Regions from separate parts of the Lacticaseibacillus parahuelsenbergensis genome, predicted to be linked through region 1. Evidence: riboswitches for the same ligand, from Rfam matches in the RefSeq annotation. Region 1 holds a riboswitch; each other region holds the start of a gene.

Region 1 (7,752 bases):
CCAAGCTGCGAGTAAAAACGTCACAGCATTAAGCCCGCCAAACAGCGCATAATTGTGGTTAAGTAACACAATCAGGCTCGCACCGACCGCCTGAAAAACCATTTGAACCGTCGTCCCGGTCGCGCTTTGAAAACTGATGGCCGTGTTCAATTCTTTAGCGGGAATTAACCGATGCAACAATGGCAGTACCAAACCATTCCCATATTGTCCCAGAGTATCAGAAAGTATATTGATGCCAAGGAGCAGCAAAAACAATGGCAAGCTGGCAGGCAGCAGGATCATCCCTGCCAACCCTAGGAAAAGTAACGTTTGGCCAATACGCGTAGCCACCATATGACTGGTTTTGGCCTGGGTTCGATCAGCCAGACTGCCAGTCACCAGCGACAGCATTGTCGGCAAACTGGTGGCCATCGCCGCCAACGTGACCGCCAGACTTTTAAACGGCATCGTAGCCGCGTAAATGATAAAAACGATGTTATACAGACTGTCGCCAATACCGCTCAACAAACTGGCATTTAAAATGGCGCGATAACCCCGATTATTGAAATATTCATGCATGTTGCTACCTCCCTGCAGCCAAGCATGTCATTTTCGATTCCTACTTGGTTTGTACTTTGAGTGTAAGCAGGCTACACTCAAGGCGAGGTGAAATTCCACTATGGTAGAAAAAATCAATCCCACTGACGGCGCCGTCTTCCGCCAACTTCGGCGCAACCACCATCTGACCTTGGCACAGGTAGCCGATGCGCATAATTCCATTGCTTTCATTAGTAAGTTCGAACAAGGTCGCTCCAATATCAGCTTTGCCCGCCTAAGTCATCTGCTCTTCCGCATCAATATTTCGTTGGAAGAATTCGTCTTCATCCGCGATCTCCAGGCAGGCGCCGTACCGCCAACGACTCACACACGGTTTGTTTACAACACCTTGGTTCACCGTGACTTTGAAGAGGTTATCGCCTATCAGGATCGCTTTGGCTCTGAAAATCCCACGCTGGCCGACTACCAATATTTGTTAAAACAGGAAAAGACTTGGCAGAAACGGTACGAGCACGACCACAACCGCCAAACCCAATTTGAACTCATCAGCATCCAGATTTTCCGCCTAACCATGATTGATCGCGTCAAGCCCCCTGACCAGCCATCACCATTCAAAAATGTGACCGACGCCATGGCCCAATTGCAGGAACGCGCCAAGCCGCTGGTCAGCTATCTCTACTCGGTTGAAACCTGGAATTACTTTGAGCTTTATTGGTTCCGCCATCTCATGGTCGCCTTACCTGCTGAAACCATTCAAAACTTGTTGCCAATAGCGATGAAGCGTTCGGAAAAATATCGCGCCTTCAATCAAATTGGCAATCTACGGATTCAGACGCTCTTCTCCGCCTTCACCGTGTTCATCAACACACGCCACTTAACCGATGCCAAAAAAGTCCTCACCACTGCTGAAAAAATTCTGCATGACACAAACGACCTCTCAAACTCCGCCCTCCTCTTATTTTTACGCGGCTGGTACCAAGCCGTCATCGGCCAAACCACAGCCGGATACGAGTTATGCCAACAAGCCATCAGTTTGGAGCATATTTTGGACCAACCGACGCAAGAACGGTGGCTGCGTTACTTATTGAAGGTCGTCCGAATCAATATCAAGGATCCACAAGGTGGCGCGTACTTTCTTTGACTGCGAACCTATTATCGTGTCAAAAAAACAGTCTTCCTTCTTAACTCATGACGTTTCACGTGGAACACACCAAAAAACGGACCCACAATCAACTTATTTTCGCTGATCGCGAGTCCGTTACAAACTGCTACTATCCGAATTTTCAAAAAAGGCAAAGTCAGGCTTCTTTACCGCAACGCTTTGCCTCAGCCAACGCCTCCAAAGCCGGCAGCCAACTTGCCGTCCAGTCCGGTGCCGCAACCTCATTCAACAACGCCTTCAGTTGGGCAAGCTCTTGCCAACCGCGCGTTGCCTTGCTTTTATCCGGTGAATAAATCATCACCAAACGTTTGGTGCAGGCAATCTGAAACTCAACCCCCATGTCACCCACTGTGGCCTGCCGAATTAACGCAAGCGTTTCCTGCGCGTTGTCCAGTTGCCCTGCCGCAATATACCGAAGAGAAGCGGTCAAGAACGCGCGATTGGCCAGATTCAAATGATCCTGTGGTGTGTTGGGTGTTTGCACTTGGTTCGCAATGGCCTTGATCAGTCCTTCCAAATCCTTCATCGCGATGATGCCGGTTAATTGAAGCGCGATCAGCCGCAACAACAGCGACCACGCCGTTGTATGCGTCAACAACGACCACGCCTGTTTACGTTCACGGGCCAACACGGAAAAGCGTTCCGGTGCATGGTTATGCAGCGTCAAATGCAACAGCAACCGTTGATTGGTATTCGCCAGCGGCAACTGGCGTAAGATACCCGCCAGCGCCTGAACATCTGCCTGCTGCGCCGCCACCAGATAACGATGCAAAAATGATAATGGTGCATCCGAGCGTGAAGGCGTGAACGCATCCCAGTCCAGATTCAAACGATCCAGCAATAGGAAAAAGCGATCGGCGGCCAACTGTGAGGTGCCATTTTCAAATTTTGAAAGGCTTGATACCGAAACAATGTCGCCAGCGGCTTCTTTTAACGTCAGCCGCCGTTCTTTACGCAATCGTTTGAATTGTTCACCGATCGTCATTTTGCCTGCGCCTCCTCCTTCAGGAATCGTCGCCAACTTTTCGTCAACAATTGAGCAAAAAACGGCGAGTCCAATAACGCCAGCGTTGCCAGTAAGTTTTTAACCGCCATTTTGGCCGCCCGATGCTGGCCGCGATGATAGGTCAGCAGGTGCTCTTGATAGCGCAACATGATCCGCGCATAGAGATCATCGGCCGGAATGGGTAAGTTCTTGGCGACGTTAAGCAGCCGCACAGCATCCGTAAACTCCCGACGATGAATCAGCAAGGCGATGCTATTCGTCAAAATCGCCCACAGATACTGGTTCCGGGTTGGATGGCCCTTCACATCCGGCCAGTCCAAAACCAGCTCCATGACCAAACTCATCAGTTGCTCATGATCATAGATCACCAAGGTGGCGGCAAAGAGATCAAGCTCATACAATCCCCAGTACCGAATCCGTTTCAAATACTTGATAACGTCGGCTTTCATCTGTGGTGTTGTCTGAAAACTCGGGTCCGTATACCCATTGTGGGCCAGAATATTAATCTGATTCAGTCGGTAAAAAATCAGCCCGGTTTGTCGCCACAAGCGATACTGCTTTTGCGCTAACACCTGCAACGCTGACTTACCGGCAACCGTGGCCCGATTAACCTGTTGGAAAAAATTCTCCGGATTCAATGCCCGATAGCCTTGTTGCATCAATTCAACATCTTGATCAAAGCGCGTTAACAGTTTTAAAACAACGGCTGCACTGAGCTGGGTCTCCCCCCGTTCAAAGCGTGACAAAGTAGCGGCCGTCGTAATCCCCGCCGCAATTTCTTCCAATGAGTCATTTTCCTCGAGACGCAACGCCTTTAAATAGGCCCCGACTTTGACAGGCTCCTCCGCCATCAGCACCCGCCCCTTTTTATGAGAAGTTTATTAGACAAATTTAACACGTTTTGTCATTTTTTCAAAATATCTTTCTATTTTTCATACATTTGCCAGCACAGACTTAATTGACTTTCATTCCCCATTCCGCTACACTCGATCTTGACATTTAAATACACCACCAAGAAATAGAGGTTGCGGTGGGCAACGAAAACTGGGGAGTGCCGGATCATGTTGAACCAGTCGTAAGTGCCGCCGCCGAAATGTCGGGCCGTGTTCGGACGATCCGCATTGGGCCATGAGCGCATAACTCATGGACTGTCGAAGCAGGCTGCTTCGGGGCGCTATGATTCTGGTTTATGACTAAAATCGATGGAATCGACCTTTATTGCTTGTTCAATAAAGGTCGATTTTTTGGTTCCAGCTCTATTTCCCACTACAAGAAGGGAGAATGTCATTTTATGAAAAAACACTGGGTTGCACGTTTGGGTGTGCTGGGGCTCGTATTGAGCCTGTTGCTGGGCGGTTTTGCTGCTAAGCCAGTCAATGCTGCGAGCGACGACAACACATTCAAAGTCGGTATGGAAGCCGGCTATGCACCGTTCAATTGGACACAGAACACAGATGCCAATAACGCGGTCAAGATTCAAGGCAGTCATGAATACGCTAATGGTTACGATGTTCAGATTGCGCGGAAAGTCGCTAAGGCACTGCACAAGAAAGTCGTCGTGGTCAAAACCTCTTGGGATGGCCTGCCGCCTGCTTTAACTTCCGGCAAAATCGATGCCATTATCGCCGGGATGTCACCAACACCGGATCGGCGCAAAACGATTGATTTTACCAATCCGTACTACATTTCCAATTTGACGATGGTCGTCCGTAAAGACAGCAAATATGCAAAAGCCAAGAGCATTGCTGATTTTAAAGGTGCTAAAGTGACAGCGCAGCTCAGTACGTATCACTATCAGGCCATTAACCAAATCAAAGGAGTCGTCAAGGAACCGGCCATGAACGACTTCCCAGCGATGCGGGTGGCCTTGGAGTCTGGCACCATTGACGGCTATGTTTCCGAAGTTCCTGAAGGGATCACGGCAGAACGCGCCAACCCGAACCTGATGTATATCCATTTTGCCAAGGGTCAGGGGTTTAAAACCGATGCCAGCGACACCAACCTGGCAATCGGGTTGCGGAAAAACGATCCCAATAAAGCTAAAATCAATGAATTGCTCGCTACGATTTCCCAAAAAGAGCGGGCACGCCTGATGAATGAGGCGGTCGATAATCAGCCTTCGACCGAAAAGAGCGGCAACTGGTTCATGGCCATTATGAAACAGTATGGGCCGATGCTCTTGCGTGGTACCGGTATGACGTTGTTACTGGCCTTGGTCGGCACCCTTGTTGGTTTCATCATCGGCCTGTTAGTCGGGATTATTCGCACCACGCCAAAACCCAAGAAGTTGGGACAGCGCGGTTTGCGGGCAGTTATCAATTGGTTGCTTTCCTTGTATATCGAGGTCTTCCGTGGTACACCAATGATTGTTCAGGCAGCGGTCTTGTATTATGGCGCCGCCCAAGCCTGGCACCTGAACATGGATCGCACCACCGCAGCGCTTTTGATTGTTTCGATTAACACTGGCGCCTACATTTCCGAAATTATCCGTGGCGGGATTATTTCCGTTGATGAAGGACAGTTCGAAGCAGCCAGTGCGCTGGGCATGACGCATCTGCAAACCATGATGAAAGTTATCCTGCCGCAAGCGGTTCGTAACTCCCTGCCAGCGGTCACGAATGAGTTCATTGTGAATATTAAGGATACTTCGGTGCTGTCGGTTATCTCGGTTTCCGAACTGTTCTTCAGCGGCGAAACCATTGCCGGCCAAAGCTTCCAGTTCTTCCACACCTATCTGATCGTCAGCGGCATCTATCTCATCATGACCTTCACCATCAGCCGCCTCTTCCGGCTCATCGAAAAACATCTCGACGGACCCAAAGACTACAACGTGATGAACAATCAAATGCAGGTTGAAACGCCGAAAATCGGCACCGCAAAAGAGGGGGACTAGATCATGGCAAACGAACCATTAATCCAAGTTAAAAATCTCAAAAAGAGTTTTGGGAACCACGAAGTCCTGACCGACATTAATTTCAACGTCCAGGCCGGCGAAGTTGTTTCAATCATCGGCCGCAGCGGCTCCGGCAAGTCGACCCTGTTGCGCAACATCAACCTGTTGGAAACCCCAACTGGCGGCGATATTCTTTTTCACGGCAAAAGCATTCTAGGTGAAGACGTAAAGTTGAGCACCTATCGCGCCAAAGTCGGCATGGTGTTCCAGAGCTTCAATTTGTTCAACAACATGACCGTCTTGCAAAATGTGATGGTCCCGCAGCAAACCGTCTTAAAACGCGACGCTGCAGCCGCCAAAACCCACGCGTTGGAACTGTTGAAACAAGTCGGCATGGATCCCTTCATTGCCGCCAAACCGGATCAGCTCTCCGGCGGGCAGGAACAGCGGGTCGCCATTGCCCGAGCCGAAGCAATGGATCCGGAAGTACTCCTGTTTGATGAACCGACCAGTGCGCTGGATCCGGAAATGGTTGATGATGTCCTAAACACGATGACAGCCCTAGCCCACACCGGCCTGACCATGATCATCGTCACCCACGAAATGGCCTTCGCTCGCGATGTTTCCGATCGCGTCGTCTTCATGAACAACGGCATCATTGCCGAGTCCGGTACGCCGGATCAAATCTTCGGCAATCCGCAACAAACAGCGACCAAGGAATTTTTGAAGCGTTACTTGAACCGGGTTTAACTGAATTAGCCTTATATCATAAACAAACAAAAAATGAAGTCGTATCATAACTCACGGCCACAATACAAAAGCGGACATACTCAACGACAGCTGGAGTATATCCGCTTTTAGTTTTCCTAGGAGAATTGGCTTGGTCAGTGCCAAAGCGTAGCAATCGTAGGCCAGATGGGGATCAGCCGTGGAATTGTTGTTGGTGGGGCGCTCTTTGCCCCGCCTACAACAAGGCCGAGCTTAGAGACTCTGCCGGTTTTGCAGAGGCTCTAAGTCGTGCCCACAGCGTTCCATCCCCAGCTGGCCGGAGATTGCGGAGTTTGGCACGACAATCTATCATTTTGTCTTCCGCTTCTTTTCCCGATGTTCGCGCCATGTGTCCAGACTCACCACGATGAAGAACAGGAAAAAACCGCCGACCACGGACTCTGCCGTTAGTAAAAGGTAGCGCAAGGCAAGGTAGCCTTTTCCAGCGGTGACGTCTTGATAGCCGACATAGCCAAACGTCATTAGCACCGCTAAGCCCAGTACCAGCACGGTGTAAATAAGGGTTCGTTTTAAAATCCGTTTGAATGTCGTCATGGACGCGCCTGCTTTCTTTTGGTTAATTAACGGTTATCTTTCAAAATGGTTTCGGCCTGCTTTTGCAGCTTGGTTAGCACAGTCTTAGGCTCAGCCTTTTTGGAAACTGTCTGGTCAACGGCATCCAGCAAGTTGTTACGGTAAGTGTTATAGCCGATGAATGGTGTTGATGAGAACGCATCATCATACGCATCGACTGCGGCCTGGTAGTTCGGGTTGGCTTTTAGATAGGCTTGATAATCACTTGACTTCGTGGCAGTCGACACAACCGGCACGTACCCGCTGGCTTTGGCCCACTGAGTCTGAATCTTGGTGCTCATCAGAAACTTCATGAATTTAACCGCGCCTTTGATTTGATCCGCCGAGGCACCTTTGAAAACTGAAATACCATTGTTACCCAGAACCGAACTGGATTTGCCATCAAAACTCGGCATCACCGCGGTTCCCCAATGCATGCTCTTAGGTGCCGTTGACGCGATCTGCTGAATTGTGGCGCTAGAGCCGAAGCCAGCAAAAATTTTGCCTTGAACAAATGGTACATTGAAGTAATTATCTAATCCTGCTGTGACAGCTGTCTTATCCTGCAGCATGCTGGTGATCGCCGTCATGGCTTTGATGCTAGCTGGCGTATCGATTTTCGCTTTGTACTGTGGCGTAATCAGCCGATTGCCGGCATCATACGCTAATGTCTCAAATTCAAAATCATAACTCTTATTAAACGCAACACCTGTGATGCCATCACCCTTAAGCTGTTGCCCGATTTTGGTCAGTTCTTCCCAAGTTTTCGGCACAGTGAGGTGATATTTTTCCAGAATATCCTTGTTATAAAAC
Region 2 (7,752 bases), 190 kb from region 1:
CACCAACATTATATGAAGACATGGCGCTTTTTTCTGTTGTTGACGGCTGGTTGGTTATATTTCGTTTCCCTTTTTCGGTTCCTCAGAAACCACATTCATCTCTTTTTTCATGGCTGCAAAATCAATTTTTTGAATGGCTTCCTTGTGCCATGGGTTCATTCGCTGAGGCTCATATCTCAATGTACCGTCTTCGGTAACGGATAAAAGATATTCCTGACCTTCAGTAACGCCTGCCTCAGCGGGTATCGGCAAACTAAGCGCGTTACCGGTGCGTTTAACAGTGAATGAACCGAGTATTTGATTTTGATGCTGTTTTGTACTCATTGGCCTGTCCTCCTGTAAGTATGAGTATATCGATTCGATTTGGTAAAGGCACGCAAAAAGAATGGACAGACAAAGTAGTTTTACTTACAGTCAAAAACGCGTTGATCGATTCTTTTTCATAAAATCGATCACCGCGTTTTCTATTTTTCTATAAAAAGTTTTCCAACCCAACCACCAACTGATCCGCTTCCTGCACCTTGCTAATGGCGACGGCAACGCCTTGCATGAAGCTTTGGCGGTCGAAGGAGTCTTGGCGAATGGTGAGGGCTTCACCCGGGCCGCCGAAAAGAACTTCTTCGTGGGCGATGTAGCCGGGTAGGCGGACGGCGTGGACAGGGACGTCATCGATACGTTGGCCGCGGGCGTCGTTGTCGATGGTGGACAATGGCTTTTGGGTACGTCCGGCGGCGATTTTGTGCGCGGTGGCGATGGCGGTGCCTGAAGGGGCGTCAGCTTTGTCTTGATGGTGCATTTCAATGATTTCGGCATCAGGAAAATAGGCGGCGGCTTCTTGGGCAAATTTCATCAATAAAACGGCGGAGAGGCCAAAGTTTGGTGCGATCAGGCCGCCGAGGTGTTTCGCTTTGGCTAGCTTGATGAGGCGATCCTGATCAGCCGGCGCCATCCCGCTTGTGCCAATGACCGGATGGATGCCGGCATTAATCGCGGCTTCGGTGTTAGCGGCGACCGCGCCGGGATTGGTGAAGTCGACCCAGACATCAGCGACGTTGGCGTTGAGTTGGTCGTAACGGTTGAGGACCTTGACTTCCGCCGGTAATCCATAATTTTGCGGGTTATTGATGGTTACTTTAGGGTCAAAAACGGCACTTAATGCGAAATCTGAATGTGACTGGATCATTTTCACGGTTTTTTGACCCATGGCACCGCGAAAACCGGCGACAAGAACGTGAATCATGCGAGCACCTCCGCTTCAATGGCTGATAGTTCTGGAACGCCTAAAAGATGGGCGAGTTCCTGTTGTTGTTTGGCAGTTAATGGCAGTATTGGCAGACGCGGGCTGCCGACATTGTACCCCAATGCGTTGAGCGCAGCTTTGGTCGGGGCAGGCGATGGAAAATGGAATAAAGCAGCCATTTTCGGCAATAGTTGCCGTTGCAGCGCAGCCACCGTTGTGATGTCGCCGCGATTCAATGCCGCATACATTTCCCGAATGCTGTGTGCGTAAAGATGGGAAGCAACCGAGATCACGCCCATACCGCCGAGCGTTTTAATCGTCAGCGCCTGAGCATCTTCGCCGGTCCAGACACTAAACGCGTCATGCTTGGTTCGATCAATGATGTCACTCAGGACGGGGAGGCTGCCGCATTGCTTGATGCCTTGGATCATGGGGTTTTGCGCCAACGTTGCCACGGTTTCCGGCAGCATCTCAACGCCGGTTCGGCCGGGAATGTTGTAAATGATGATCGGCTTTTGGGCGTTGGCCGCGACCGCTGTGTAGTGAGCGATCATGCCGTTTTGATCAGGTTTGTTGTAGTAAGGCACGACCACCAGTGTTGCATCAATCCCGGCAATCCCGCCGACTTCATGGGTAAAATCAACGGTCTCCCGAGTATTGTTCGACCCTGAATTGGCAATGACCAGTGCTCGGCCGTGAACCATGTCGACAAACCGCGTGTACAAGGTAATTTTCTCGTCATGGCTGAGCGTCGGCCCTTCACCCGTAGTAGCGCCGACGACAAAGCCATCGGTGCCTTCTGCAATCAGATGATCAACCAACCGTTGCATGACTGCGTAGTCAATTTCATCGCGATCATTAAACGGTGTCACAATCGCGGTGATCAATTCTGCTTTTTGCATTCAAAAACCTCCAATTAAAATGAGCGTGAGCCGGTGCGGTTAGGGGGCGGAGTGTAAGCGGCCTTGGGCGTGATGGCCCGGTCTTAGGCCATTGCGACCAAGGTCCTTACACGCAGACCCCTGCGCCGGAGAACGCGTTATGGTTGAGCGTGAGCCGGTGCCTTTTACGGGTAAGCTCCTGCGCCAAATGCTCCGGAGCGCATATGGTGAAAGCCGTCTCGGCGCATCAAGCATGAGTCAATATCGATAGCTACTGATTCAATTATTTTCCGCCATCCGATGTTCCAGAAAATACACAACCGCTGTGACGCCCGGTGCCAGCGCGGATTCGTCTGGCGAAAAGTCGGCGGCATGTAGTTGGGAATCCGGATCGTTGACGCCCAGCCAGAACATGGTGCCGGGAATTTTATTCAAAAGATAGCCGAAATCTTCCCCGGTCATCACGGGTCCGGTGGGTGCAAACGTGACGGCTGGATCGGATTGCATGTACTGAATGAAATCTTTGGTCAGCTGTGGGTTATTTTCGACCGGATAATAGCCGCCTTGATTCAAATCGACGTTGACGTCGCAGTTGAAGCTGGCGGCGATCCCTCGACCGATATCGCGGATACGTTGCTGTAAGAAATCGATTTGTTTCTGGGTGAATCCGCGTAAAGTACCTTCCAGGTAGGCGCGTCCTGCAATCACATTGCGAATGGTTCCGGCGCGCATCAGGCCAAACGTGATGACCGCGCTGTCGGTGGGGCTGACGTTACGGGCAACGACGGTTTGAATCTGGTTGATAAAACTGGCGGCCGCCACGATCATATCGTTGGCATTTTGCGGCAAGGCTGCGTGGCCACTTTTCCCGATGAGGTCGACATTAATTTCAGTTGTCCCGGCAAAAAGGGTGCCAAGCCGCGTGCTGATGGTACCAGCCGGCAAGTCAGGGCGATCATGCAAGCCGTAAAACTCATCGATATGCCAATCGCCGGTGAAAGTGCCCATGTCGTAGGCCAATTTGCCGCCGTTTTTGCTTTCTTCGGCCGGTTGGAAGAAGAAAATCAAATTATCTTTTGGCTGGTGATGGGCAAAATAATCCAGAATTCCTAGTGCGACTGTCATGTGGATGTCATGGCCGCAAGCATGGGCGATGCCGGAATGCTGCGAGCTAAACGGTAAGCCGGTTTGTTCCGTCACCGGCAAGGCGTCAATGTCGGTTCGATAGCCGATCGTTCGTTGCGGGTTTTGTCCGTGAACTTTGACCAGTAAGGCAGTTGGCAATTTAGGCAGTGTCCGAATGGTGAGGTGGGTTTGCGGAAAACTTTGCACCGTTTTAAGTAGGAAGGCATGCGTTTCTTTTTCCTGCAAGGCTAGCTCTGGGATTTGATGGAGCTGGCGGCGAATGGCAATCAATTCAGCTTCCTTCATTAAAAATCACAGCTTTCTGAGTTCGTCGAGCAGGACGGTTTTGGCTTCCGTTTGATCGTTAACCTGCTTGATGACTTTGGCGGGAACGCCGGCAACCACCGTGTGTGCCGGCACATCGTTAATGACGACAGCTCCGGCGGCAATAACCGCCCCTTCGCCGACCGACACGCCTTCAAGAACCACCGCATTGGCGCCGATCATGACGTGATCACCGATTGTGACGGGTTTCGCTGACGGCGGTTCTACCACGCCGGCCAAAACGGTACCGGCACCAATATGGCAATGCTTGCCGACAATCGCTCGACCGCCCAGCACCGCGCCCATGTCGATCATGGTGCCATCGCCGATTTCAGCGCCGATATTGATAATGGCGCCCATCATGATCACTGCATTGTTGCCAATCAGAACCTGGTCGCGGATGATCGCGCCAGGCTCAATTCGGGCATTTTCCGCTTTGATATCCAGCAAAGGAACGCCGGTGTTGCGGCCCGCGGTTTCGACATAGTAATCATCAAGCTTGGCTTTTTTTAGAATTGGCTGGATAATCGCCCAGTCGCCGATGACCGTTCCGGTGTGTTTGCCAACAAATGCGTGAACACTTTTTGGAAAATGTAAATCAGCCAACTTGCCTTTGAGATAAACTTTCACAGGCGTCGTTTTCTTGCTGTTGGCAATGGTTGAAATGATCTTTTGGGTGTCTAATTGTGCCATGATGGCCTCCTATTTGGTTGCGGTAGTAGCGTTGTTGGCGGTGGTTGCGGGTGTTGACGAGCTCGGTGCGGCGTAGTGGTGATCGTGCTGAATCAAGTCAGCGTAAGTTTCGCGCGTGACGACCAGCTGAGCTTGGCCATTTTCAACGAAAACGACGGCCGGCCGCGGGTTGCGGTTGTAGTTGGATGCCATGGAGTAGCCATAAGCACCGGTGTCGAAAACGGCAACCACATCGCCTGGCTGGGTGGCGGGCAATGGGGCATCGTCGATTAAAATATCCCCGGATTCGCAGTACTTGCCGACGAGATGGACATGCTCGGTTGGCTTGGCGGTCGGGTGATCGGCAACCACCGCAGTGTATTGCGCCTGATAAAGGGCGGGCCGAATGTTGTCGCCCATGCCGCCGTCAACTGCAACATATGGTCGCAGCCCAGGCACGTCTTTGCGGCTGCCGACCGTGTAAAGGCTGTAGCCGGCGGGGCCGACAATCGACCGCCCCGGTTCAATCCAGACTGCCGGCAGCGGCCAATCAAGCTGGCTGCTTTGCGTCTTGAGGGTGCTCAGAATGGCTTTGACAAACGCTTCTGGCGGCAACGGATCATCCTGGCTGGTGTAAGCAATCCCGAAACCACCGCCAACATTGAGCACTTGCGGGGTGAAACCGAATTGCCGGTGCCAATTGTCAAGGACAGCCAGCAGCTTTTGGGTGACGGCTTCAAATCCGGCTACTTCAAAAATCTGCGAACCGATATGGGCGTGGATGCCGAGCAGATTCAGATGTTCGTCGGCTAAAATCCGCTTGGCTGCTTCATCTGCCTGCCCGCTTTCAAGATCAAAGCCGAATTTACTGTCAGTTTGGCCGGTTTGATCATAAGCATGGGTGTGGGCGCTAATCCCGGGAGCGACCCGAATCAAAACATCTTGTTGGCCAACTGCCGCTTTCAAAAGCTCATCAAGCAGATCCAATTCATGAAAATTGTCCACGATGATCGTGCCGACGCCGGCATCCAGTGCTTGTTGCAATTCAGCTTTGCTTTTGTTGTTACCGTGAAAGCTGACTTTTGCCATGGGAAAATCGGCGGCTTGAGCCGTGTATAATTCGCCGCCGGAAACCACATCGACATGAATGTTTTCAGCCTTGGCGACATCGTACATTGCAATGGTCGCAAACGCCTTGGAAGCATAACTGACAGCATAACGGACGTTGGCAGCCTCAAAAACTTGTTTAAACGCGCGAATCTGGTGGCGAATCGCTCCGACATCATACACGTAAAGCGGTGTTTGAAACGTGTGCGCCAGTTGACTGGCCGAAACGCCGCCAATGGTTAATTGACCTTCTTGATTTGTAGCAAAATTCATATCAGGCATCCTCCTTGAGCGTTCTCACTGGGCCGGTTTTTGACCCAGTGAACGCGTTATGGCAGGGCGATGGCAAACGAAAAGGGATCCTTTTGTTTGGCCACGCGTCAAACAAAAAGATCCCAACTTGCAATCTACTTGAATGATAGCGCCCCGCTTAGGTTTCTAAGCGACAGTACAGGATTTATTCAACCCTGGCCCAACAGGCTTGCCGATCCCGGCGCCCCCATTTCGGCAACCGCCCCTTTCACCAAACGTCACCGCGAAGGATCTCGCTCGATTCGGATACTCATGTTGGTTGCAACCTCTATCTGTTTATCACCAGACTATAATAAAAAAACGAAGGCGTCAAGAGCGTGAACTGGCGCGGTTAGAAGTCGGAGTGTAAGCGGCCTTGGGCGTGATGGCCCGGGCTTAGGCCATTGCGATCAAGGTCCTTACACGCAGACTTCTGCGCCGATGAACGCGTTTAAACAAGAGCGTGAACTGGCCCAGTGAACGCGTTTACGAGAGCAGCAGAGAAAACCAGTGAGCGTTAGCCATTGCGCTCAAGCTCTTTACATACAGGCACGTTCCTGCACCAACTAACTTTTCGTCACCTGATACCCAAAACTCACTCGCCACCTGTTTGAGCAAAAAAATTAAAAACAAATTTCAACACTTTGTTTCTATGCAATGCCGGTAAAACATGCCGATTTTCCGCCGCCGCTGGGGGTTGTGTTTCTGGGAGAGTCTGCTAAAGTACAAAATAAAATGACAGAGTTCTCATTTGCAGAAACGGGCTGGCAAAACGCGATGTCTGCGAGCGAATAGCTGCAAGTTGCTTGCGATAGGGAACCCATTAGGGAGGCAGTTTATCGTGCGGGTCGTAAAGTTTGGCGGGTCATCATTAGCAAATGGGTCGCAGTTTGCCAAAGTTGTGGCAATCATGAAAGCAAATCCTGCGCGGCAGGTGATGGTGACTAGCGCGCCTGGTAAACGGCATCCCGGTGACGTTAAAGTAACGGACTTATTGATTCAGTATGCCCAAGCGGTCTTGCGCCATGAAAATGCAACTGAAGTCGTTAAGGAAATTGTTGCGCGTTATCAAGCAATCGCCGATGATTTCGGACTTGATCCCCAAGTCATGCAGCAAATCAGCGAAGAGATATACCAATTACCGAAAAAGACATTTACCAATCGCGATTATCTACTGGCTGGTTTCAAGGCTCGCGGCGAAAAGTTGAATGCGTTTCTGATGACCGCCGTTTTGAATCATGAAGGTATTGAAGCTACTTACGGCGAACCGAAAGACTTGGGCATCCTGGTGACCGATGATCCGAATGATGCGGAAGTTTCACGTGAAACTTACACGCATCTGGAAGCTTTTAGTCGACCGCTGGGTGTGCTGGTAGTTCCTGGTTTCTATGGGTATACCAGTAAAGGCGCGATTGCCACTTTTTCACGAGGCGGTTCCGATATCACCGGAGCCATTCTCGCCAACGGTTTTCAAGCAGACTTATATGAAAACTTTACCGATGTGGATGGGGTCGCTGCAGCTGATCCGCGTGTGGTGGCAAATCCCCAGATGATTCAGGAAATGACTTATCGGGAAATGCGAGAGCTATCATATGGTGGGTTTGGCGTTTTTCATGATGAAGCGATTTTGCCAGCCATTGCGGGACAGATTCCCATTAATTTGAAGAACACCAATCATCCCGATGCTCCCGGAACCATGATTGTTCCCGAGCAGCATTTTGTCCCGAAGCACGCCATTACCGGCATCGTGAGTTCGCAACATTTTGGCGCCATTTACCTGCATCGTTATCTATTGAATAAGGAAGTCGGGTTTACGCTGAAGTTGCTGCAGGTTTTGGAACGGCACGGCATCAGCTATGAACATATGCCAAGTGGGATTGACGATCTGACGATTATTCTGGATGATCGGCAGCTGAACGAGGCAAAACGAAAAGCAGTTTGCGATGAGATCCAAACGGCGGTTCATCCCGATGTTTTGAAGTGGATTGATGATTACGCGATTATCATGGTTGTCGGCGAAGGGATGGCGCAGCGGACCGGCTTGATTCAGACGATTTTGCAGCCGTTAGCGAGTGCCGGTGTTCACGTGTCGATGATCAACGAAGGCGCCTC
Region 3 (7,752 bases), 1.1 Mb from region 1:
ATTTTGTTACCGGCAACGAGCCGTTTGACCGGATTTTCAACGATTATCCGCCCTTCCAGCATGCCGTTTATACGCGAGAAATGTTCCCGGCGTTTAATCAGCAATTCATGAAGGGTGAAAATGACTTTTTCTATTTTCAGCAACATCGCACGATTACCTTTTTGCCTGATACACCGGCCGATCAAGACTTTATTCATTATGTTCTTAAGCAAAAAACGATTACTGCGGATTTCGTGAAACGACTTTTGGCCTTCTTAGGTGATCATATTCGGCATCACACCGTCTTTGACCTTCAGCACGAACAAGGCTTAATCCTCAATTTAACCCGAATCGCCTTGAACAACGAAATTTTGGGCGGCGACTTCATGCATTTAGTCGACTTTTTCAATCCCCGTGCGTTGAATTACACCAAAACCAATCTTTATCAAGGCCTTGAGGAATTCATTGCCACGCTGCCTGATACGCCGGCATATCGACACTTTCTTGGTAAGCAGCATCTATTTTTGCGCACGCTCTACTATTTGCTGACGCCTTATCTGCGCTACTTTGCGGAAACACCTACCGTACGGGTCAGATTGGCCTATCTCGACCACAACTTGCTTAACCGCCGCCTCGTCAACTTCTTATCCGATCTTCCAATGGTTCACTTATTACCAGAACGTGCCGTTTTTAAAACAGCAGACCTCGTCATTACCAGCGTCGATAATGAGCAGGCCATCAAAGCCGCTGCGCCTGCCGGTTTTCACGGGCACATCATTAGTTGGACAGCGGAAGACAGCGATGACGCCATCTTCCAACTGTATTTGTTGATTCGCCGCTTGTACCTAAAGAAAACCGACGCCTCGTTATCAGCCCAAAATGTCGATCCCCCTTCGTAGGCTCCCGTCGTTCGAATAAATTTTGACAGTTAACCATCAAAAAACGGCTCTAAAACGCAGCAATTTGCGTTTTAGAGCTGTTTTAGTTTAGCGAGAATTCATAACTATGGCGAGAAACATTGCAGTCAGAAAGCCAATCAGGTAACCCGTTACTCACGCTCACTTGTTTGCCTGATGCTCGCGGTGCGGTGAAAGGTCGACTTTTTCTAGCGGAATCAGTTTGGTCTTATGCTTCACCTTGTACCAGACAAATAAAACGATGAATAGCGGAATCGACATGTAGGAAATCAGCAGACGCCCCCAGGCAAAATGTTGCACCGCTTGCAGATCCTGACCCACAATCACAATTAAGCTCATGATAATCGCCAAAATCGGGCCAACCGGGAACCATTTTGCATGATATTTTAGCTCATGAACATCATGCCCTTGCTTCACAAACGCACGGCGGAAGCGAAAATGTGACACCGCAATCCCAAGCCATGCCAGGAATCCGGTCAGACCGGATGCGGCGACCAACAGTTGGTAAACATGGGGTCCCATGATGCTGGTTAAAAATGTCAAACCACCGACCAGCGTCGTCAGTAGTAAGGCTGCAATCGGAATACCGCGCGTATTCGTTTTTCGAAAAACGCGCGGTGCAAACCCGGACCCGCCCATGGCCCACAACATTCGGGTTGAAGCATACATGCCGGAATTGGCAGACGATAAAACTGATGTCAGAATCACGGCGTTCATCACGCTGGCCGCTCCGGCGAGGCCAATTCGATCAAAAACCAGTGTAAACGGCGAAATCGCCACTTGATCAACACTGGCGCCTAACAGATTCGGACTGGTATAAGGAATGATGGCGGCAATGACAGCGATAGACAGGATATAGAACAATAAGATCCGCCAAAACACCTGCTTAATCGCCTTGGGAATGCTGGTTTCCGGGGTAGCACTTTCGCCCGCGGTAATCCCGATTAGCTCGGTGCCTTGAAAAGAAAACCCTGCGACCACGAAAACCGCTAATGTTGCCGGCAACCCACCAACAAACGGCGCCGCCCCGGTCGTATAATTTTTAAAGCCGATGGGACCGTGTCCGCCCATGATCCCAAGAATGGTCAACAAACCTACGACCAGAAAGACCATGACGGTGATCACTTTGATTAATGACAGCCAATATTCGGTTTCGCCAAACGACTTAACGGAAATAATGTTAATCGTAAAAATGAGCGCCAAAAAGCCCAGCGAAAACAACCAGCCTGGCACATCCGGCAGCCAAAAGTGCATCACAATGGCCGTTGTCGAAACATCGACGGCAACGGTGATCGCCCAGTTAAACCAGTAGTTCCAACCTAAGGCAAAGCCAAACGCCGGATCAACAAACCGGCTGGCGTACTCTGAAAAGGAACCGGATACCGGCACATAGGTGGCCATTTCGCCTAAACTGGTCATCAGAAAGAACACCATTAACCCGATACCAATATATGCCGCGATAGCGCCGCCCGGACCGGCAGTTGCAATCGCGCTGCCGCTGGCGACAAAAAGTCCGGTGCCAATACTGCCGCCGAGGGCAATCATTGAAAGATGCCGGGTTTTGAGTTCTCGTTTTACCTGATTCGTTGCTGACTGTGCCACAAAAGTACTCCTTTGCTGAATGGGTTGAGAGATGTTAAACGTTGGGTTTGTTACGGTTACAGGGCGTTTAAGCACTAAAAAAACCGGTGGGTGTCAGTAACTAACCCATCGGCTTATTCTGCTTTTCGTCATGAATAAACGTGATCCGATTTGTTAGCGCCCCGCGATAGTCGCGACAGTCCAGCAGATGTTATCCACTGGCCCAACACCGCCTCACTGAACTAAGCCGGCATTTCGGCACCTTTCCCTTTAACAACTGCGCATCTGGCGTTCAGGCCATTGCAGTTGCGACTGATGATCGGTGCGACCTCTAATCTTGATTATGGTTCACGTTATCATGTCTTGTTTCTAACGGCAACCGGCTCTCACCCGGTTTTAACTCAATTTTCAGCTTTGCGGATGTCATCGACTAAACTAGCCGTGTCAAAGTGCTGCTTTAAGAACGGTTCGTCATCGGTTGGCAGGTGTAACTGAAAGTCACTGAACTTTTGTAAAAATAATTCGCCACTGTCGAGCTCAAATCCGAGAATGTGCCCGCCCATGTGATGATCGGCGGACAAAAAGTGCAAATGGAAACCCGGCGATACCGCACCGGCATAAAGATCCGGTGAAAAGTACCCGATCAGCGTGCCTTTGACGTTATCGGCATGGAATTCTTTTTGGCCTGAAGCCGTTTCTGTCAACGTCGGATAAGGAGGCTGTTGCGGCAACACAGCGCGCGTGTGCATTTGCGTGAAGGTACCTTCGACCCGAACTGCCGCAAAAAGATTGCTCGTTTGTAACCGATCAAGAACCGCTTTCTGAAATCCGGTCAGATCCAACCCCTGAAGCTTCCCGGCCGAAACATCGGCTTGATAATGAACATTCGCAAACGGCACTTTCTCATCCGCTGCAACTTCGCGAACGGTACCTTGTGCGTTAACCTGATAAACTTTGCCGGCTTGAATAATCAACTCGCCATCAAGGCCGGTCAACGTGCCAATACCAGTGTCACCATGTTGCAACAACGCTTCAATTGTCTGCGTTCCGGCAAACAAACCAGGCACTAACATTGCCAGTGTCCCATGTTGATACAATCGATCCGTTTCCAAAAAGAAGTCCCTCCTTTTGCGCAGGGTTGGGCCTGCAGCCGCCCAGAATCAACCTGCCGCCAACGATTAATAAATCTGGTCAGGCAGCATTGCCGCGCCGAGTTCCGCATTGTCGGAATAATCGACCGGAATGTCAACCAGCACTGGCCCTTTAGTCGCAAACGCTTCATCAAGCACCTCGCCAAGTTCACTCGGTTTATTGACCCGCAGACCCTTGGCACCAAAAGCTTCTGCATACTTCACAAAATCAACCGGACCAAAGTCGACCCCTGCTGCCCGACCATATTTCATCTCTTCTTGGAATTTTACCATATCATAATGGCCATCGTTCCAAATAATGTGAACCAAATCAGCCTTCAAACGAACGGCTGTTTCTAGCTCTTGGCCAGAGAAAAGAAAGCCGCCATCACCTGATACTGAAACTGCTTTTTTACCCGGACGTACCAAAGTCGCCGCAATCGCCCAAGGTAAAGCAACCCCTAGCGTCTGCATCCCATTGGAAAACAGCAAGTGGCGCGGTTCGTAACTCCGAAAATGGCGGGCCATCCAGATATAGTGGCTGCCGACGTCCACAGCAACTGTCATGTCGTCTGTCACACGTTTTTGCAATGCGGCTACAATACTGAGCGGGTGTAAGACTTTTTGATCTGAGAGGACTGGCGGAACATCACTTTCCTGTAATTTGGCCTGTAACTCTGTGAGATACTGCTTGCTTTCAGGCGCAACCTGATAACCACGCAGTAACGGGACTAAAATATCGAGTGTCTGGGAAATATCACCAATCAGCTCTGTTTCTGGCTGGAAGTTGTGATCGATTTCCGCTGGCACATCGTCAATGACAATGATGCGCGACTTGCCATCTGCATTCCAGTTACGTGGTTCATATTCAACCGGATCATAGCCGATCGCAATGACAAGATCGCTGTGTTGCAATAACATATCCCCCGGTTGGTTGCGGAACAAACCCACCCGGCCAAAGAAATTGTCGATTTGGCGGTGAGAGATAATACCTGCACCTTGGAAGGTTTCAACAACCGGCAACTCGGTGACTGACAACAACTCGCGAATCTCTTCGGTTACGTCGCTTGATGACGCGCGCATACCTAACAACAAAACTGGCAACGAAGCTTCTTTAATAGCATGCGCTAGGTAAGTCATATCACTAGGACTCGCCGGCCCTAACTTTGGCGCCACCAGCGGCTTAATCGGTTCCGAGTTCACCGGTGAATCAGTGACGTCTTGAGGAATCGACACGAAGCTTGCCCCTTGCTTGCCGGATTCCGCGGCTTGATAAGCATTGGCAATGATTTCACTAACATTGTCCGGATCCTGCACTTCAGCGGCATATTTGGTAATCGGCGCAAAAAGATCGGCATTACGCATGCTTTGGTGGGAACTACGCAACAGATCCGCCCGCTTTACCTGACCAGACAAAGCCAAAACCGGATCACCTTCAGCGGTTGCGGTCACCAGGCCAGTTGCTAGGTTTGAAGCACCTGGTCCGGAAGTTGTCAGGACAACGCCGGGTTTGCCAGTCAAACGCCCGATCCCGGCAGCCATGAACGCAGCGTTCTGTTCATGCCGTGCCACGATTAATTGCGGACTCTTTTCTGATTTGGGATGATCCAAGGTTTCAAAAACCCGATCGATTTTGGCGCCGGGGATACCGAAAACATAATCAATCCCGTGATTTGCCAAACTTTCGACAATTAAATCTGCGCCATAGCGCTTCTCTTCTGCCATTTCGCCACTTCCTAAATTATTGATGTGTTTCATAATACGCTTTTTGTGTTCCGTTTCAAGCCTAGTTTTTTTGAAAAACACTGACTAAACAGAAATGTTCTGTTACATATTTTTCATCAATCTGTATCAATTATAAAATTGGTCGAGTCAGTTTGGAATTCAATAAGCTGATGTTTTTAGCATTAACTTGATTTTAAACGAAGTGGCATAAACTTTGCTTAAAAACTGCTCACAAAGTGCCGCGGGGACGGGTCAGATTATTTGTTTGCTTACAGGTGTTCTATTTTAGGGCAATTAACGGCCAAACTCTGGTTTCTATAACGCGCTCACCGGCGCAGAAGCCTGCACATAAGGACCTCGAGCCAAAATGGCCAAAGGCCAGCCATTTTGGCTCGAGGCCACTTATGCTCCGACTTCTTACCGCGCCGGTTCACGCTCATCAAAAAAGCACCGCCACAATAGGCGATGCCAACTCAATCATACAACTTCCAAATAACGACTGCTTTCAAGACTGCATGGAACGACTGATTTTGCCGATGCCGGTCTTGGGGTCTGTCATTTTCATATTAAAACCGAATTTCGTGAAAATGTGACGTAACTTGGCTAAGTTAACTTTGTCAAACGAACTGATCGTGCCGTCGACTAAACCGATGTCGGCTTTCATTGCCAGGTTAAGAAATGCTTTTAACGCCAGCTGTGCCAAACCCAGATTCTCAAAGTCGTAAAAAGCCAGTCGACTTTCAGAACCCAGTGTCTCCAAGACGGTGATGTGCATCACATTATCCCAGCGATTGGTTTCAAACAGGAGCTGTGCTTGATAATCCGCTTTCGAATGGCCATACTTGTCAACATTTTCAAATGGTGTGTAGACGTAAATCGAGTTCGTTTTTTGCTTTTGTTCGTCGGATTTAAAGTCAGTGAACACAATATATTGGCTCACTTTCTTTTGCGCCGGATCCTGCGGCTGATTCATGCTTGACAACACGGTGAACTGCGGATCGGCTTCGATTGCTGCAAGCCGCTTCTTATAGGCCTGCTGGTACTCTGTTTGCACAGTCATTTTGAAACCTCCAGACTATTACTCGTTTTTCATTATAGCATTTTTCAATCCGATGCCTACACAAAAGAAAAAAACCGCGTTGAATTCACCCGGCTTTCAAAAACTGATTAAAGAAAATCCTCATTTTTCAAACTGTTTCGGCAAAAGTCGAAAGTATTGTTCATCGCGCGGCTGGTGCTCGGTTAACCCTCGTGGTAATGGCACCTCAAACTGGAAAACAAAGCCTAATCTTTTTAATAAATGAATGGACGCCTGATTGCCAGGAAAAACGCCTGCCCAGATGGCCTTGATGCCATGAGCAAATTGATCAGCGATGACAAGCTGCAGGCCCTCGCGCATAAGTCCTTGATGCCAAAAATTCGGATTAAGGATATACCCGATCTCACGCGTCATGTCATCCCCTGTTTCCGGCGACAAGGCGCGGGGATAGACCCCAATGTTGCCAATCACATGCATTTGGTAAACTAACGCCAGATCCTGCTGCTCGCGGGCGAAGCGTTGAACATGATTGGCCGCCGCCTCCCGCGTCAGTAAAGGTGTCATACCCGCGGCCATGGTCACCTGCTTCAGTTTGGCATAAGCAAAATAATCATCCGTATCTGCCAGTGCAAAAGGGCGAACTGTCACCCGTGGTCCTTGTAACATGGTTCCTCCCCCTGACGCTTGTCTCATTTAGTGGAAAATTTTTTCCGTTTATTGAGATGAACGTCCTTCCCATTTGAATTAAAGCCCGCATTTTCTTCGGCGGCAAACTATTTATCTTTTCATATTATCGAGTATTCGTGACGCGAAGACAAGCCCCGCTCATTGTGGCTCATGCGATCGCGCAACCATGCACAAGCATTTTATGCTGGATGAATGTTACTTATCGGTAAAATAAAGTTGTTATCTGAAAATAATTCAATATAACAATCAGACAAGACGATGCTCGATTTACTAGCAAACCTCACCCGCGTCTGACAGGCAGCGATAAATGTGATCGCACTCGGTGGCACCTGTTGCCACCTACATATTACAGACAAAAGGTGAGGACACATGAAAAAGCTTGTACGTAACATTTTGTTACTTTTTATATTCATGGCTTTTATCTGGCCGCTTCGAGCTATCAACGCCGCTGTTGCGCCAAAATTCACCGTCACGCCGATCTTACCGGCTAATCAACGTCAGACAGTTACTGGCTATTTTGACTTGGAGGTTCAACCCGGTCAGCAAGAAGACTTACAATTGCGGATCACCAATCAAACTGATGAAACCCAAACGTATACGCTTGCCGCAAATCCTGCTTACACCACCAATAGTGGCATGATCGCCTTCGATCAGAGCCGGCCGTCGTTGGATCAAAATGCCATTCGCCTGAATA

The links. Region 1 has a riboswitch for lysine ahead of LACPH_RS13890 (ABC transporter permease subunit). Riboswitches for the same ligand answer to the same signal wherever they lie in the genome.
Region 2: linked by a shared signal. The riboswitch ahead of lysA (diaminopimelate decarboxylase) and the one ahead of LACPH_RS13890 (ABC transporter permease subunit) in region 1 are both predicted to bind lysine.
Region 3: linked by a shared signal. The riboswitch ahead of LACPH_RS08595 (amino acid permease) and the one ahead of LACPH_RS13890 (ABC transporter permease subunit) in region 1 are both predicted to bind lysine.

The regions. Positions count from the first base shown of each region.
Region 1 is NZ_CP132482.1:2,975,964-2,983,715, forward strand. Features, by position in the region: gene LACPH_RS13870 (MFS transporter) at 1-558, opposite strand, end outside; gene LACPH_RS13875 (helix-turn-helix domain-containing protein) at 659-1,678, shown strand; gene LACPH_RS13880 (helix-turn-helix domain-containing protein) at 1,836-2,684, opposite strand; gene LACPH_RS13885 (helix-turn-helix domain-containing protein) at 2,681-3,556, opposite strand; lysine riboswitch at 3,717-3,890, shown strand; gene LACPH_RS13890 (ABC transporter permease subunit) at 3,997-5,598, shown strand; gene LACPH_RS13895 (amino acid ABC transporter ATP-binding protein) at 5,602-6,348, shown strand; gene LACPH_RS13900 (hypothetical protein) at 6,676-6,921, opposite strand; gene LACPH_RS13905 (ABC transporter substrate-binding protein) at 6,948-7,752, opposite strand, start outside.
Region 2 is NZ_CP132482.1:105,420-113,171, forward strand. Features, by position in the region: gene LACPH_RS00470 (hypothetical protein) at 1-22, opposite strand, end outside; gene LACPH_RS00475 (hypothetical protein) at 55-324, opposite strand; gene dapB (4-hydroxy-tetrahydrodipicolinate reductase) at 473-1,240, opposite strand; gene dapA (4-hydroxy-tetrahydrodipicolinate synthase) at 1,237-2,142, opposite strand; gene LACPH_RS00490 (N-acetyldiaminopimelate deacetylase) at 2,401-3,552, opposite strand; gene dapD (2,3,4,5-tetrahydropyridine-2,6-dicarboxylate N-acetyltransferase) at 3,559-4,263, opposite strand; gene lysA (diaminopimelate decarboxylase) at 4,273-5,622, opposite strand; lysine riboswitch at 5,761-5,940, opposite strand; gene LACPH_RS00505 (aspartate kinase) at 6,482-7,752, shown strand, end outside.
Region 3 is NZ_CP132482.1:1,833,506-1,841,257, forward strand. Features, by position in the region: gene LACPH_RS08590 (helix-turn-helix domain-containing protein) at 1-878, shown strand, start outside; gene LACPH_RS08595 (amino acid permease) at 1,038-2,498, opposite strand; lysine riboswitch at 2,645-2,819, opposite strand; gene budA (acetolactate decarboxylase) at 2,879-3,589, opposite strand; gene alsS (acetolactate synthase AlsS) at 3,656-5,332, opposite strand; gene LACPH_RS08610 (hypothetical protein) at 5,838-6,392, opposite strand; gene LACPH_RS08615 (GNAT family N-acetyltransferase) at 6,513-7,037, opposite strand; gene LACPH_RS08620 (DUF916 domain-containing protein) at 7,428-7,752, shown strand, end outside.